Regions from separate parts of the Oribacterium sp. HCP28S3_H8 genome, predicted to be linked through region 1. Evidence: predicted binding sites of a transcription regulator. Region 1 holds the regulator's gene; the other holds the start of a gene.
What was found. The regulator NrdR, encoded in region 1, represses ribonucleotide reductase genes. The targets are predictions, from matches to a motif close to CACAANATNTTGTG.

Region 1 (7,246 bases):
AACTATGATACACTGCTGCGGCTTGCTGCTTCCGGTTACGGGTATACGATGGTTCCCTCCGATTATGTAAGGAAGCGGCACTTTGACGAATCTCCTTATTATCTTTCCATCGACAGGAAATACGGGGCTTACTGGAGTCTTTGCATTACAACCCTTAAGGATTCCTTCCAGTCCAAGGCGGATCAGCACATGATCGAGCTGCTGCGTAAAAATTTCAAAGAGCCTTAAACGCAAAAACAAATTCGATATAACAGTCTGTCAGGCATCAAAATCAAATTTCATATAGACGCTTATAAAATATAAGACATAAAAAACAGCAGGATCAGCATACGTTAAAGCCTCTCCTGCTGCTTTTGTTATAGCCTGAGCTCCAGCATGCGTATAAGCAGTATATTTTTATCTAAACTCAATACAGCGGATACACTGACAGATTTCTCACCACTCCAAATGCTATAAGCAAAACTCCCACCATAATAAGCGGTCCTCTCTCCCATGGTCGAGGTACAACAAAGCCTGTTTTCAGGAAGCGAATGTAAATATCCCCTATCACCACGCACAGTGCAGGGAGCAGAATCAGCAGTACCGGATTATACCAGAATGCCCGCCGGAGCTCTCCTCTTAAAAGAGCCAGGAGCATATGCGTAGCACCGCATCCGGGACAGTTCCATCCGGTAATACGATGAAAGAAGCAGATATCAATATGCAGACAATAAGAAAGAGAAAGAAAAAAGGCTACAAGCATCCATAAAATGATATTTCGCGCAAGACGACCTTTCAAGCCCGGATCCCTTTGATCCATCCTGCTCATCTGATCTATACGATTTATACTGTTCATATCCGTCTATCGACATCAGTCCTTCGGTCTCATATAAAAACGACCGGCAATTTCCGTAGACCGTATGGAATTAATAAAGGCATGGGGATCAATTTCTTTGACCGTCTGAATCACCTTGTGCGTATCACTTGCCGATACCACAGAGTAAACCACCTTGTGCTTCTGATGCTTAAACGATCCCTCCGCATCCATGATGGAAGCACCGTGATGACATACATCGTGGATCGCTGCCGCTACCTCCTGTGATTTGTCCGTTATAATAAATAAGGTCTGCCTCTGATAGTTCCGGTACGCAGTATGCAGCATCTGCGTGGAAACATACTGAAATATGATAGAATACAATGCCTTATCCCAGCCAAACAGGATACCTGCACTGCCGAGGATCAGGACATTAAGTCCCAGAATCAGGTTCCAGGTTTCCATACCCTTTTTCTGTGATAAATAGATGGCAATAAAGTCTGTTCCACCGGAGGTCGCATCTACCATAAGGCAGAGGCTGATGACCAGTCCGTTAATAAGACCGCCGAAGATTGAAATCAGCAGTGTGTCATACGTCACAACCATCGCCGGTAACAGATCCGTAAAAAAACCAGTAAGCAGAATCATAATCAGCGAAAACAATGTAAATTTTTTTCCGATAAATCTAAAGCCAATATAAACAGGAATTGCATTCAACACGATATTGACCGCAGAATACGGGATCGCATGATGGAAATAAAGCTGACTGACTCTCTGAATCAGAACGGTAAGTCCGGTTGCTCCGCCCGGATACAATCCTCCTGCACGAACAAATGTGCGAATGTTTACAGCCATCAGAAAGGCCGCAAAAATAACCACGATCAATCGCTTCAGATCCTGCTTCGGTTCAAACTTCATTCAATTCACCCTGTCTACATTAGTATTTCTGAGATGCCATAGATCTCCTCTGCATTTCAGACATGTATGTCTGTAATATCACGTATCCGGACTTTACGCAATAGAAATTACATCATATAGCACAATAGGCCCTATCTTTATCTGATTTTTTACCGGACCATTTACCCGCAGGTTTCACTCGCGGATCACTACAAATCCATCCGCATCCTGCTGCCCGATCTCTTTACCGGTATCGTCCCGTACCACTTCCTGATATACATAATATTTCTCCGGATGCTCCAGCAGTTCTCTGGCTCTTGTTTCCGGGTAAAGTCCTCTCTCATTCTCTAAAACTGCCTTGAGCTTCTTGACTCCATTTTCTTTCTGTCCCGTACGTAGATAGTACTCGGCAAGCTCCAGTGCAATTTCCTTTTTATGAATCAGATTGGTGGAGAGCTTCTCCTCTTCCTCCAGATATGCAATATCAGTATTTTCATCACCCTTGGCAGCCGCAATACGTGCTTCCTGCAGCCGTATTACCTGACCGAGATTATCTGCAAGCATCTTGGCTCTTTTTTCTGCGACTTCTTTAATACGATATAAGTCTTCAATCTGAAATAATGCCGCTTCAAAGTCCTTACGCAGAATCTGCAGATTGGCTTTTTGATTGACGATCAATGCCGTTGTTGTAAGCGCATGAATCCTTAACTCCTGAGGTTTCAGGTCTTTAATCGCATCCATGGCACCGTCAAAGTCTCCGAGAGCCTCTCTGGCAAAGGATATATTGTTCTGTCCATGAGCATACTCCGCGAGATTGTGCGGGATCCCGGCATTTAAGGCTTCAAAATGCTCCAGAAATTCCTGAGGCTTACAGTCCTTATAGAGCTCTGCCTGCAGTTCCTTTAACTTACGGGTAGCATACACCGAAGCGATTACCCGGAACAAAATAACTCCGGCAAAAATCCATAGTGCAAAAATAAAAACATTCGTCGGATGCTCTGTTGATAATAGTTCACCATGCAGGTAGAACCAGGCCGCTATACCACCGAGAACTCCCCCCAGTATCATAATCAGATTACTGACTTTTTTAAAATAAACGATCATTAAAAACTCCCGTTATACAAAGGAAGCGCCACCCAAGACGGACAGCGCTTCCCGGTTTAATCTACCGTATATTCTGTTGTAAAAGTTTGTCTCCAGAACGTCTTACAGCATGAAGGAGAAGACGAAGGATGCAATGATCAGGACGATACCGCCGCCCAGACGGGATGAAAGCTGAGAGTAAGCAATGAGATCCATACGATCTGCAGCGCCGAGGCAAGCCAGGTCACCGTTACCACCACGGTTAGCCATGCAAAGACCAGCAGTGATAGCAGAATCGATCGGATAGAAGCCTACCAGGTAACCAACAGCAGCAGAACCAATAATAGCACCGATAACGATCATGAGAGCCATGATGATGTTGGAAGGAGCAACTGCTTTGAACAGCTCGCCAAGATTAAAGTCTGCGCCCATGCCGACCATGATGATGATACCCAGCTGACCGGAGAAGAAGGACTGCAGTCTCTTGGCACCTGCTCTTACTCTTGCAGGGACCAGACCTGTAGCTGCAAGGATAACAACAAAGATAATCATGTAAGCATACTTATGGATCGGTGCTCCTGCAATCTTAGGCAGAATCACAGAGCTCATAAGAATACCAACTGAGAAGCATGCAAAGGCAAGGAGCAGTGCTCCGGAAAGATCGGTATTATCTGTTTTGATCTTCTCATCATCTCTTGCAAGCTCTTCTGCGCCACGGATCAGAGTCTTCTTATCACCGGTAAGAGATGGAACCTTCTCACCAAGAGCATTGAGTGCTGCAGAAGCAATAATACAGAAAATATTGGCAATTGTCAGTACGATGATAGCAAAGGAATAGTAGTTTGCTGCCGCATCTCCTGTAACCTGCTCATAGATCTGTGAAAGAGGTACTGCACCGGCACCATTACCGCCACCCATGATCGGAAGTGTATACTTGATCAGTGTGTCAGAGAATGGAATGCCAAAGATGGCACCGGTAATTCCACCAAGGATCGTAGCTGCCAGCAAGCCACCGAGGATTGCCGGGATATAACCCGCAAACGAACGAAGCAGAATATCACGATCCAGAGAAAGAACCGAACCGATAATCAGCATGATGATAAACATCTCAAGGAAGTTTGCATCATCTGAAATAAAGCTGTTGATTGCATCAAGTCCTGCCTCTGGTACAAGGTTGAACTGCTTGAGGACTGCAACACCAAAGAATGTAGCAAGAAGTCCGCCGCCGATGTAAGTGTTCCAGATCGGTACTCTCTCGCCAATCTCATTAAAGATTACTGCGAGACCAAAGCAGATTGCAAGTGTACCAGCCATTGTGGTAGACTGTACCATCTTTGGACCATCCTTGCCCTGTACGGTAAGGTACATTGGGATAAGGCAAAGCAGGATACAGATCACTGCCTGCCACCATGGTAATCCGCCAAGCCATAGCCCGGTTCTAGCGTTTTTGTCTTCAGCCATAAAATAACCCCCTTTAATTATGATACTGAACTGACATGTAATATCATTACTGGATAAATTTTAACATAATGACATTTTTATTACAATCTGCTTCACCGGAAAAAGGTTTCATTTACATACATTTTTATATATGAGGTATATAGGCAAATACTATAATGATAGTGCTAAAGCTGTGTCAGAATCTGTGCGCAGATTTCCTCTATGCTTCTGCCATCTGTAGATATAATATCCTCTGCAAGCTCCCGGTAAATCGGGTCACGTTTCTCAAGTATTTCACTGATATCCTTCACATTCACATGTCCTTTAAGCACCGGACGATCAGTCTGATTAACATTAAGTCTTTCTGCTACTGTTTCCGGGGTCACGGAAAGATAAATGATGCGGCCTCGTCCTCGCATCAGCTGCCGGTTCACCTCACGTAGAGGTGTTCCTCCGCCGCAGGATATGATCGCATGCTCCGATGTAAGGTCCGAAAGCACTTTCGTTTCAAGTTCTCTGAAATATTCTTCACCAAACTGCTTAAATATCCCGGATATAGGCATTCCTGCCCTGGACTCAATTTCACTGTCCATCTCCAGGACCGGCAATCCGGTCAATTCAGAAAGTTTGGATGCCACAGTTGATTTGCCGCTTGCCATAAAACCGATCAGATAAATATTGCCCTCAATTTCTTTCATCGTCTGCCTCATCCCTCAAAAACATCCAAAAGATTCCTTACAAGCTCCACCGGCATCTGCCCTGGCGCTGATGCCTCATCTGCTGCCGCAAATGTATAATCAGAGCCAAATACATTTCCTGAAATCCTGCTGATTTTACCAAGGCTGCCCATTGACATTGCAATAATCTCATGCCGCGCGTGATCCTCCAGGCGAAACTCTGTAACTGCATACAAAAGTCTTGCTACATCTCTTGGATCCTTAGGCATATATGCTGTTTTTACAATGTCCGCTCCGGTACCTGCAAGCTCCCGGAACTTTTGTAAAAGCTCCGCAGTCTCCGGGGTAAAATGGAAGTTATGATACGAGGCAATTGTCGCGATATTTGCATTCGCAGCATCAAGAAGAAGTCTGTGCACGATATCAGCATCTCGTCCTGCCTCTATATCTACAAAATCAACACAGCCGGAATCCATCGCGGTAAGGATCGTTTGTAAATAGCTCTCTCTATCCGTCTGAGAGGCTGTATATGGAAATATGCCTCCCTCCGCATCGGTGCGTATCGTAAAAAGCAGCTTTTTTCCGGCAATAATCGCCTGAATCATCTTAAGCACCGGCTTAAAATCATTTGCGAAGTCATCTGCGTAAAGCTCAGATGCAAGATCATATCTCCACTCTACAATGTCCGCTTTTGTCGTAGCGCAAATTTCCGCCTGCCTGCGGATGTCCTTAAGCGTTTTGCCGGTAATCGGCACACAGATTTTTACTTTATTCATCTCTCCCCCCTAATGTATCTCTGATGCCGACTACTGTTCTGTCCCCGACGATGTAGACTTATTTTTAAGGAGCTTACCGATTTCATCTACAAAAGTATTGACATCCTTAAACTCTCTGTAAACAGACGCAAAACGCACATAGGCTACCTGATCAACTTCTTTCAGCTTTTCCATAACAAGCTCACCGATCTGTCTCGTCGGAATTTCCTTTTCACCAGTAGCGAATATTTCATTTTCGATTTCATCCACCATTTTCCGGATTTGATCCGTAGATATCGGACGCTTATGACAGGAGTGCAGAATACCATTCTCGATTTTGGAGCGGTCGTATGGTACTCTGGTCTGATCCTTTTTTATCACCATAAGCGGCATGGTTTCCAGCTTCTCATATGTAGTAAACCGTTTACCGCACTTCTCGCACTGCCGCCTTCTCCGGATCGCCGCATTATCATCCGCTGGTCTCGAATCAATAACTCTGGTATCTTCTGCGCCGCAAAATGGACATTTCATACTATTCCTCTTTCTGTTTATTACGTAGTCTGGTTGGTATCTGCATCATGGGACGAATTCAAAAGCTTTGTCTGCTCCTTATAGTTCTCTGGTTCTAAATCACGTTGTGATTCATCCGGAGATACTTTCTGAGCATTGGAATCTACGCCCTGACCATTATGAGTTGCCTGGTAGATCTCCTCAAAGCTTGCATGTTTTTCCGGGGTGTCTTTTTCCTGTGTCTTAACAGCTTCCGCCTCCTCGGGACTCAGCTCTCTATATTCGGCATAGGGTGTCACATCATCATTTCCATTGCCTTGATAGTCCTCACTATATGCGCTCAGGTAAAAAATAGACTGGGCCGCCATCATATACGGTATCGTCCACAAAAATCCTACTCCGAATGTAATAACGCTAAGCAGGATCCAGGGCAGAAAAGAAAGCATCAGCAAGAGAAAACGGATTTTCCTTTTTTTCATAATATGGATAGAAACGCGAATTGCCGTCCCGGCCTTCATGTCAGGATTATCTGCAGATGCCAGTGGTGCCATACCAAGAACCAGTGCCATATAATAGATCAAAAGTGTAGTGATAATGTTGATGACTTCTACCGTCTTTGTTTGAAATCCCATCCTTAAGCTAAGAAAAAGTTCAGGCATCATCAGCACCCAGCTGATCAACCAGATGATGATCATTACGCCAAGATAATGTCCCATTTGCCGCACTCTAAAACCTTTAAATATATCAAATGGCACACATTTTCTGCCTCTCACAATATTAAGAAACATGATCTCCATGCCAAGGGATGTTCCGATAATAAACCAGAGCAGCAAAGCTACCAGTGCCGCGACGCAGATCCCGGCACATGTAGAAATCAGTAAAGTACTGTATGCACTGCTTCCAAACAGGATGACAGGATCTCTTAGCATCATACCAGCAAGTGCAAGCACCATACTGATCCCGAAGGAAATGCTCACGATTCCGATCACCATAACCAGATACGCTGCAATCGATGCAATCCAGTTGCCATGCATCTGATGCCATGCAAAAGCTTTGATTTCACGGTTTGTCATCATATGTAATACCTCCGT
Region 2 (7,246 bases), on a different contig from region 1:
GTGTCCGCTCCACGATACGGCACTCCAGCTCCTCCTCGATGGATTGGATCCGTTTTGTAATTGCCGACTGCGACTTATACAATAGTCCCGACACCTTTGTGATGCTCGGATGCTGATGCAGCTCATAAATGATTTTCCAGTCACTGTCCCGCATAAAGCCCTCCTTATCATGCCTTTTATCATAGCATGATAAGTAAGACTCCTGCCAATACAAAACAGCCGATATCTCTGATTTACTTGCTCCAATGCTTTCCGTGAGCTCTTTTTCTTTTTGCTTTTGCCTGCGCTCTATATTCCGTTACTGCTCCAGCGCTTCCACCTTAAGCACGCCCATCTTGACAAGCTGCTGCTTAAGATATCTCAGCTGACCTCCGGCAAGTACAACCGCAAGCTGCGCATCCGAGAGCTCCAGACGGCACTTGAATGTAAAATCCCTGGTCACGTCACGCACCAGAACTTCTCTCGTTGGAATCTGTCCGATAAAGTCATCAATCTCAAGCTCATCCATCTGATCCAGCCTGTCATAATCCGCCGGATCCTCAAAGATCATTGGTACCACTCCATGATTGATCAGATTGCCTTTATGAATACGCGCGATGCTCTTTGCGATGACCGCCTTCACGCCGAGATACATCGGGTTGATCGCGGCATGTTCTCTCGACGATCCCTGACCGTAATTCTCACCTCCAATGATGATGGACTTTTTAAGTTCCTTCGCCCGCCCGGCAAATTCCGGATCATAGCGGTGATAGCAGTATTTTGACATGAGCGGAATGTTGGAGCGCATGGAAGAGAATTCCGCCCCCGCAGGTGTAATATCATCTGTTGAAATATTATCCCCGGCTTTTAAGGAAATCCGTGCACAGAGGTTCTTTTCCGGCTTTTCCGGTACCGGAAGGAAGGCGATATTCGGTCCCTTCAGAACCTTCACCTTCGCTCGTTCCTCCTCCGGAAGCGGCGGGATAATCATCGCGTCATCCACTATGTAATGTACCGGTTCCTGAATATTGGCAAGCCTTTGAACCTCCTCACCCATAATTTCCTCTGCGGTCGCAAAGGTTCCCTTTATGGCAGTCGCAGCTGCGGTTTCCGGCGACACAAGATAAACATTCGCATTAGGAGAACCGGCACGGCCACGGAAGTTGCGGTTTGAGGTACGCACAGCAATACCATTGGTCGGTGGGACCTGCCCGATGGCGCAGCATGGACCACAGCTTAGCTCGAGGATCCGTACTCCGGCATCAATCAGCATATCAAGATAGCCATCCTTCAACAGCTGCTTATAGATCTGCTTGCTGGCAATTCCTGCTGTGCACTGAAGGTTTTCACTGACATGACGGCCCTGCATTACAAGGGCAGCCTTGGCAAAGTCGCTGTAGGAGCCATTGGTACAGGAGCCCATGAACACCTGCTCAACGACCGGATGCTCCTTAAGCGTCCGCATCGGCACAACATTGTCCGGCTGGTGCGGGAGCGCAATGAGTGGTTCAAGAGCACTCATATCAAGAGTCATCTCCTCATCATATTCCGCATCCGGATCCGGAAGAAACGCCTTATACTGGTCTCCGCGATCCTGCGCTTCCATAAATTCCTTTACAACCTCATCTGCCGGAAAGATGGAGCTTGTCGCGCCCATTTCCGCACCCATATTGGCAATGGTCAGCCGCTCCGGAACTGAAAGCGTCTTTACGCCCTCACCGACATATTCAAAAACCTTGCCGAGACCACCCTTGATCGTCACGCGGCGAAGCATCTCCAGCACGACCTCCTTGGCATTGACTCCGGCTCTTAGTTTACCAGTAAGATTTACCTTCACAACCTTAGGCATCGTCAGACGCATCGGAACACCTGCCATCGCTGTGGTAATATCCATGCCACCTACGCCGATCGAGAGCATGCCGACAGCACCGCCGGACGGCGTATGGCTGTCTCCTCCCATGAGCAGCTCACCGGGAACCGCAAAACGGGAGGTCTGCACCATATGGCAGATACCATTGCCGGGACGGGACACATATACTCCGGTCTTTTCCGCGATCGTACGCAGATAGTTATGGTCATCCGGTGTCTTGAAATCAATATAAAGAAGGTTATGATCAAGATAGGATACCGATGTTTTTACCTGTGTCGGGATGCCCAGCTGCTCAAATCCAAGATAGGTCATAACGGCATTGATATCATGTGTCAGCGTCTGATCGACCTTGACAAATACATCTTCTCCCGGCTGCATCGAGCCAGCGACCATATGTGAACGAATAATCTTACGTGTTAGTGAATCTCCCATGCTTATGTTTTCCTCCCTGACGTTTCTTATATTCTCGTAGTTAATTATTTGTCAATTTTCTATGCTTCCATTGTACTTGATGCTGCAGAAAAGAAAGAAATGCAATAAACAAATAATGGTATTCCAATTTGGAATGTCCTCAGATAAAAAAGAGGCTGCCGCCGGCACTTTATGTGCTCATGCGACACGCCTCTTATATGGATATTTCAGTTTAACGTTTCAATAAATAGTTAACGGAAATCCACTTGCATTTATGTTTTTATTATTCCGCCAGGCATAAAGTCTGCTATTACAGGTGCAGGACTCTGTCCTTAATCTCCTGTGTACGCCCCTGATTCCAGAACTGGGTTCCAATGTAGCCGCAGGTTCTTCTCGCAACAGACATCTTGGACTGATCACGGTTGCCGCAGTTCGGACACTCCCAAACCAGCTTGCCGTTTTCATCCTCGACGATTTTGATTTCACCATCGTATCCGCAGCATTCGCAGTAATCTGATTTGGTATTCAGCTCTGCGTACATGATGTTGTCATAAATAAACTTCATGACAGACAGTACCGCCGGGATATTGTTCTGCATGTTCGGAACCTCAACATAGCTGATGGCTCCACCCGGAGAGAGCTTCTGGAAATCGGACTCAAACTTAAGCTTTGTAAATGCATCAATCTGCTCACGTACATTTACATGGTAGGAATTGGTGATGTAGTTATGATCCGTTACATCCTTGATCACGCCAAAACGCTTCTGGAGGCACTTCGCAAACTTATACGTTGTGGACTCCATCGGTGTGCCGTAAAGTGAATAGCTGATGTTCTCCTCTTTTCTCCACTCCGTGCACTTATCATTGAGGTGCTGCATAACTTTTAAAGCAAAAGGCTTGCCCTGATGCTCCTCGGTATGCGATACGCCAAGCATCCGCATGGTCATCTCATAGAGACCTGCATACCCGAGAGAAAGTGTGGAATAATTGCCAAACAGAAGCTTGTCAATAGTCTCACCCTTCTTAAGTCTTGCGAGCGCTCCATACTGCCAGAGGATCGGAGCTACATCGGAAACCGTATTCATCAGTCTCTCATGTCTTAACTTCAGTGCTTTGTGGCAGAGCTCCAGTCTCTCGTCCAGGATCTGCCAGAACTTGTCCATATCTCCGTAGCTTGAGCATGCAACATCTACAAGGTTAATGGTAACAACGCCCTGGTTGAACCGTCCGTAATACTTGTGCTGACCCTGCTTGTAATTCAGCGCACCCGCCTTGTTATCATCGTTGCAAAGCCCTTCCGGCTGCTGCTCATTGTCCGGAGTCAGGAAGGAACGGCAGCCCATGCACGGATATACATCGCCCTTATATTCCTTCATCTTCTTGGCGGAAATGTAGTCCGGAACCATCCTCTTGGCAGTGCATCTTGCAGCAAGCTCTGTAAGATAATAGTACTTGGACTCCGGATAAATATTGTCCTCATCCAGCACATAAATGATCTTGGGGAATGCCGGTGTGATCCAGACGCCCTTCTCATTTTTTACGCCCTGCATCCGCTGCTTGAGGACCTCCTCGATAACCATGGCAAGGTCATCTCTCAGCTGTCCGTCCTCAACCTCATCCAGATACATAAACATCGTAACAAACGGCGCCTGTCCATTACAGGTCATTAACGTGATCAGCTGATACTGGATGGTCTGTACGCCGCGAGTAATTTCCTCTCTGAGGCGCTTATGTACCGTTTTCTCAATCTTTGCCTCATCCAGATCATCCCCATTTTCCTTACGCTCGGCGATAACCTGTTCCCGGATCTTTTTACGGCTGATATCAACAAACGGTGCCAGATGAGACAGGGTAAATGACTGTCCGCCATACTGATTGGATGCGACCTGAGCAATGATCTGTGTTGTAATGTTGCAGGCTGTGTAAAAGCTATGCGGCTTCTCAATCATGGTCTCCGAAATAACCGTACCGTTCTGAAGCATATCCTCAAGATTAATGAGGTCACAGTTATGCTCCTTCTGCGCATAGTAGTCTGAATCATGGAAATGAATTTCGCCTTCCTCATGCGCCTTGACTACATCCTCCGGCAGCAGCAGACGACGGGTAAGGTCCCTGGAAACCTCTCCGGCCATGTAATCACGCTGTGTAGAGTTGATCACCGGGTTTTTGTTGGAGTTTTCCTGCTTCAGCTCCTCGTTTGCCTGATCAATAAGTGAAAGAATCTCATCATCTGTAGTGTTGGATTTCCGGGCGATTTCTCTCTTATAGCGGTAACGCACATACTTCTGCGCAACCTCGTAGCCACGCATCTCCATGATGCCAGTCTCCACCATATCCTGGATATCCTCAACATTAACCGCATGAGAAGACTGCGATACCTTTTTAGCAACCGTATCTGCAACACCAAGGATCTGATACTCATTCATCCGGTAGATCGGCTCCACCTCATTGTTTGCCTTACGAATGGCATTGGCAATCTTGCTGATATCAAACTTTACTTCCTTGCCGTTACGCTTGATCACATTGGTTTTAACCTGGATTTCATTGTCCTGTGTATTCATATCCTGCATTCCTCTCCCCTGAAATATCATAAATTGACCTGCCACTCTGTCCGTCTATGATTAACAAATCGCTGAACCTGTTTCCGGATTTATGCTGAAACGGCGCTTACATGGCGTATTTACTTACATTTACGTGTTTTTTAAAACAAAATATTGTTGTTATATTAATCTCAAGCCCAACATATTGTGTGCGATGATTACTATACGACAAATTCAAGAAAAAAGAAAGAGCATTATAACTCCTGGATCTAGTTTTGTTTATTCTGTAAAAATTTCCGGATATTTTTCGTCAAGAATTTTATTCATTTGTATCTTGCCTCTAGTCGATGATCTATTATTTTTAGTCTCTTACTTCTTATCTTATATCTCATTTATTATTTCTTGTTTCCTGCTGCTCGCAAGTATCATAATCTCGCCTTCGGTCTATTTGCAGTAATGAAACAAACATGCCCGAATCGTAACGCAAAGCACAGCAAACGCATCCTTACAAATCCATTCCAAAAATCGGCATTTCACGCAGGAATATCAGTGATTCCATAACTATATGGCATAATAGTTAATTCAATGCCATTAAAATATTATAAAAATTTAATATTTCACAAAGATTTTACAAAGTCTGATAAAGGCATTGAACTTCGATTTATGAAGTGCTAGAGTCGGTTTCATTCAAAAAAACAACATTCCAAAGGGGGAGCTAATTATGAATAGCTTGGTAATATTGCTTATCGCCGGTGTCTGTTTGTTAGGTGGCTACCATATCTACGGTAAATATCTTGCTCGGACATGGGGCATTGATGAAAAGGCCGTCACTCCGGCTAAAAAGTATGAGGATGGTGAGGATTATGTCCCTTCATCAAAATTAACCGTTTTTACCCATCAGTTTTCATCCATCGCTGGTGCAGGTCCGGTACAGGGACCGATTCTTGCTGCAGCATTTGGATGGGTTCCATGCTTTTTATGGCTCCTCTTTGGCGGTATCTTCTTTGGTGCCGTACAGGATTTCGGAGCTCTGTACGCTTCTGTAAAGAATGATGGCAAGTCCATTGGTCTCGTTATTGAAAAATATATCGGCAAGGCCGGTCGAAGATTTTTCTCTCTGTTCTGCTGGCTGTTTACACTGCTCGTCATTGCAGCATTTACTTCCATGACCAGCAGCACCTTCAATGGCTTTACAAAAGCAGCTGATGGAACTGTTACGCAGAACTTTAATGGTGCTGCAGCTGCAACCATTTCCATGCTCTTTATCTTTGTCGCTATGGCTTTTGGTCTTGTACAGCGTCATTTCAAAAATATGTCTGAAGCTGCAAAGTCTGTAACCGCAATTGTACTTCTGGTTGCAATGTTTGCCGCTGGTATGTATCTTCCGATCTACCTTACCGGATCACAGTGGAATTTCGTGATTATGGCTTATCTTTTTGCAGCATCTGTAATGCCGATGTGGCTTCTGATGCAGCCTAGAGATTATCTTACAAGCTTTATGCTCGTTGGCATGATTGTCGGCGCTGTTGTTGGTCTTGTTGTTGCACATCCGGATATGAAGCTTAACGCATTTAACGGCTTTGTTCTTACCAATGCCAAGGGTGTCAAGAGCTACATGTTCCCGACCCTGTTTGTAACAATTGCCTGCGGTGCTGTTTCCGGATTCCATAGCCTTGTATCCTCAGGTACTTCTTCCAAGACTGTCCGCAATGAGAAGGATATGCTCTTTGTCGGATATGGTGCAATGGTTCTTGAGACACTCCTTGGTGTCTGCTCACTCCTGATCTGTGGTGCCGTTGCAGTCAACGGTGCTGTACCTGCAGATCTCACGCCGTTCCAGATCTTTTCACAGGGTGTTGCCGGATTCCTTGAGACCTTTGGTCTGCCAAACTCTGTAGCAAATGTATTTATGACCATGTGCGTATCCGCACTTGCATTAACTTCACTTGACTCTGTAGCAAGAATCGGTCGTATGTCCTTCCAGGAGCTTTTCAGACCTGATGAAACGGATCCGGCAAAGGTTCCTGCATGGCAGAAGCTTTTTACAAACCAGTATTTTGCAACTCTTGTTACGCTGATTCCTGGATATCTGCTTTGCCTTGGTGGATATACAAAGGTTTGGGCTCTGTTTGGATCAGCCAATCAGCTGCTTGCCGCACTGGTACTCATCGGTATCGCTGTTTTCTTAAAAGCTACCGGTCGGAAGGGCTGGATGCTTTACATCCCGATGACCATCATGCTTTGTGTAACCTTTACAGCCATCGCTCTTAACATCGTTGGCAATGTTAAGGCATTTGCCAATGGCACAGGTACGCTGCTTGTCAATGGTCTGCAGCTTGTAGTGGCGGCATTTCTGATTGTACTTGGTGTTATCGTTGCGGTTACCTGCATTCGCAAGCTTATCGCAACCAAGGCTGGCTCAGATCTCAATAAGGATGCAGAGAATG

Region 2: the regulator NrdR is predicted to act here: its motif matches at 4,996-5,009, upstream of nrdD (anaerobic ribonucleoside-triphosphate reductase).

The regions. Positions count from the first base shown of each region.
Region 1 covers NZ_JBQHUZ010000005.1:213,538-220,783, forward strand. The annotation lists gene ACTNEN_RS08110 (LysR family transcriptional regulator) at 1-228, shown strand, start outside; gene ACTNEN_RS08115 (DUF2752 domain-containing protein) at 407-799, opposite strand; gene ACTNEN_RS08120 (YitT family protein) at 851-1,711, opposite strand; gene ACTNEN_RS08125 (hypothetical protein) at 1,886-2,794, opposite strand; gene ACTNEN_RS08130 (2-hydroxycarboxylate transporter family protein) at 2,897-4,234, opposite strand; gene ACTNEN_RS08135 (shikimate kinase) at 4,399-4,911, opposite strand; gene aroD (type I 3-dehydroquinate dehydratase) at 4,920-5,666, opposite strand; gene nrdR (transcriptional regulator NrdR) at 5,697-6,176, opposite strand; gene ACTNEN_RS08150 (DUF975 family protein) at 6,197-7,231, opposite strand.
Region 2 covers NZ_JBQHUZ010000002.1:179,020-186,265, reverse strand. The annotation lists gene ACTNEN_RS02965 (LysR family transcriptional regulator) at 1-154, opposite strand, end outside; gene ACTNEN_RS02960 (aconitate hydratase) at 299-2,281, opposite strand; gene nrdD (anaerobic ribonucleoside-triphosphate reductase) at 2,571-4,820, opposite strand; gene ACTNEN_RS02950 (carbon starvation CstA family protein) at 5,521-7,246, shown strand, end outside.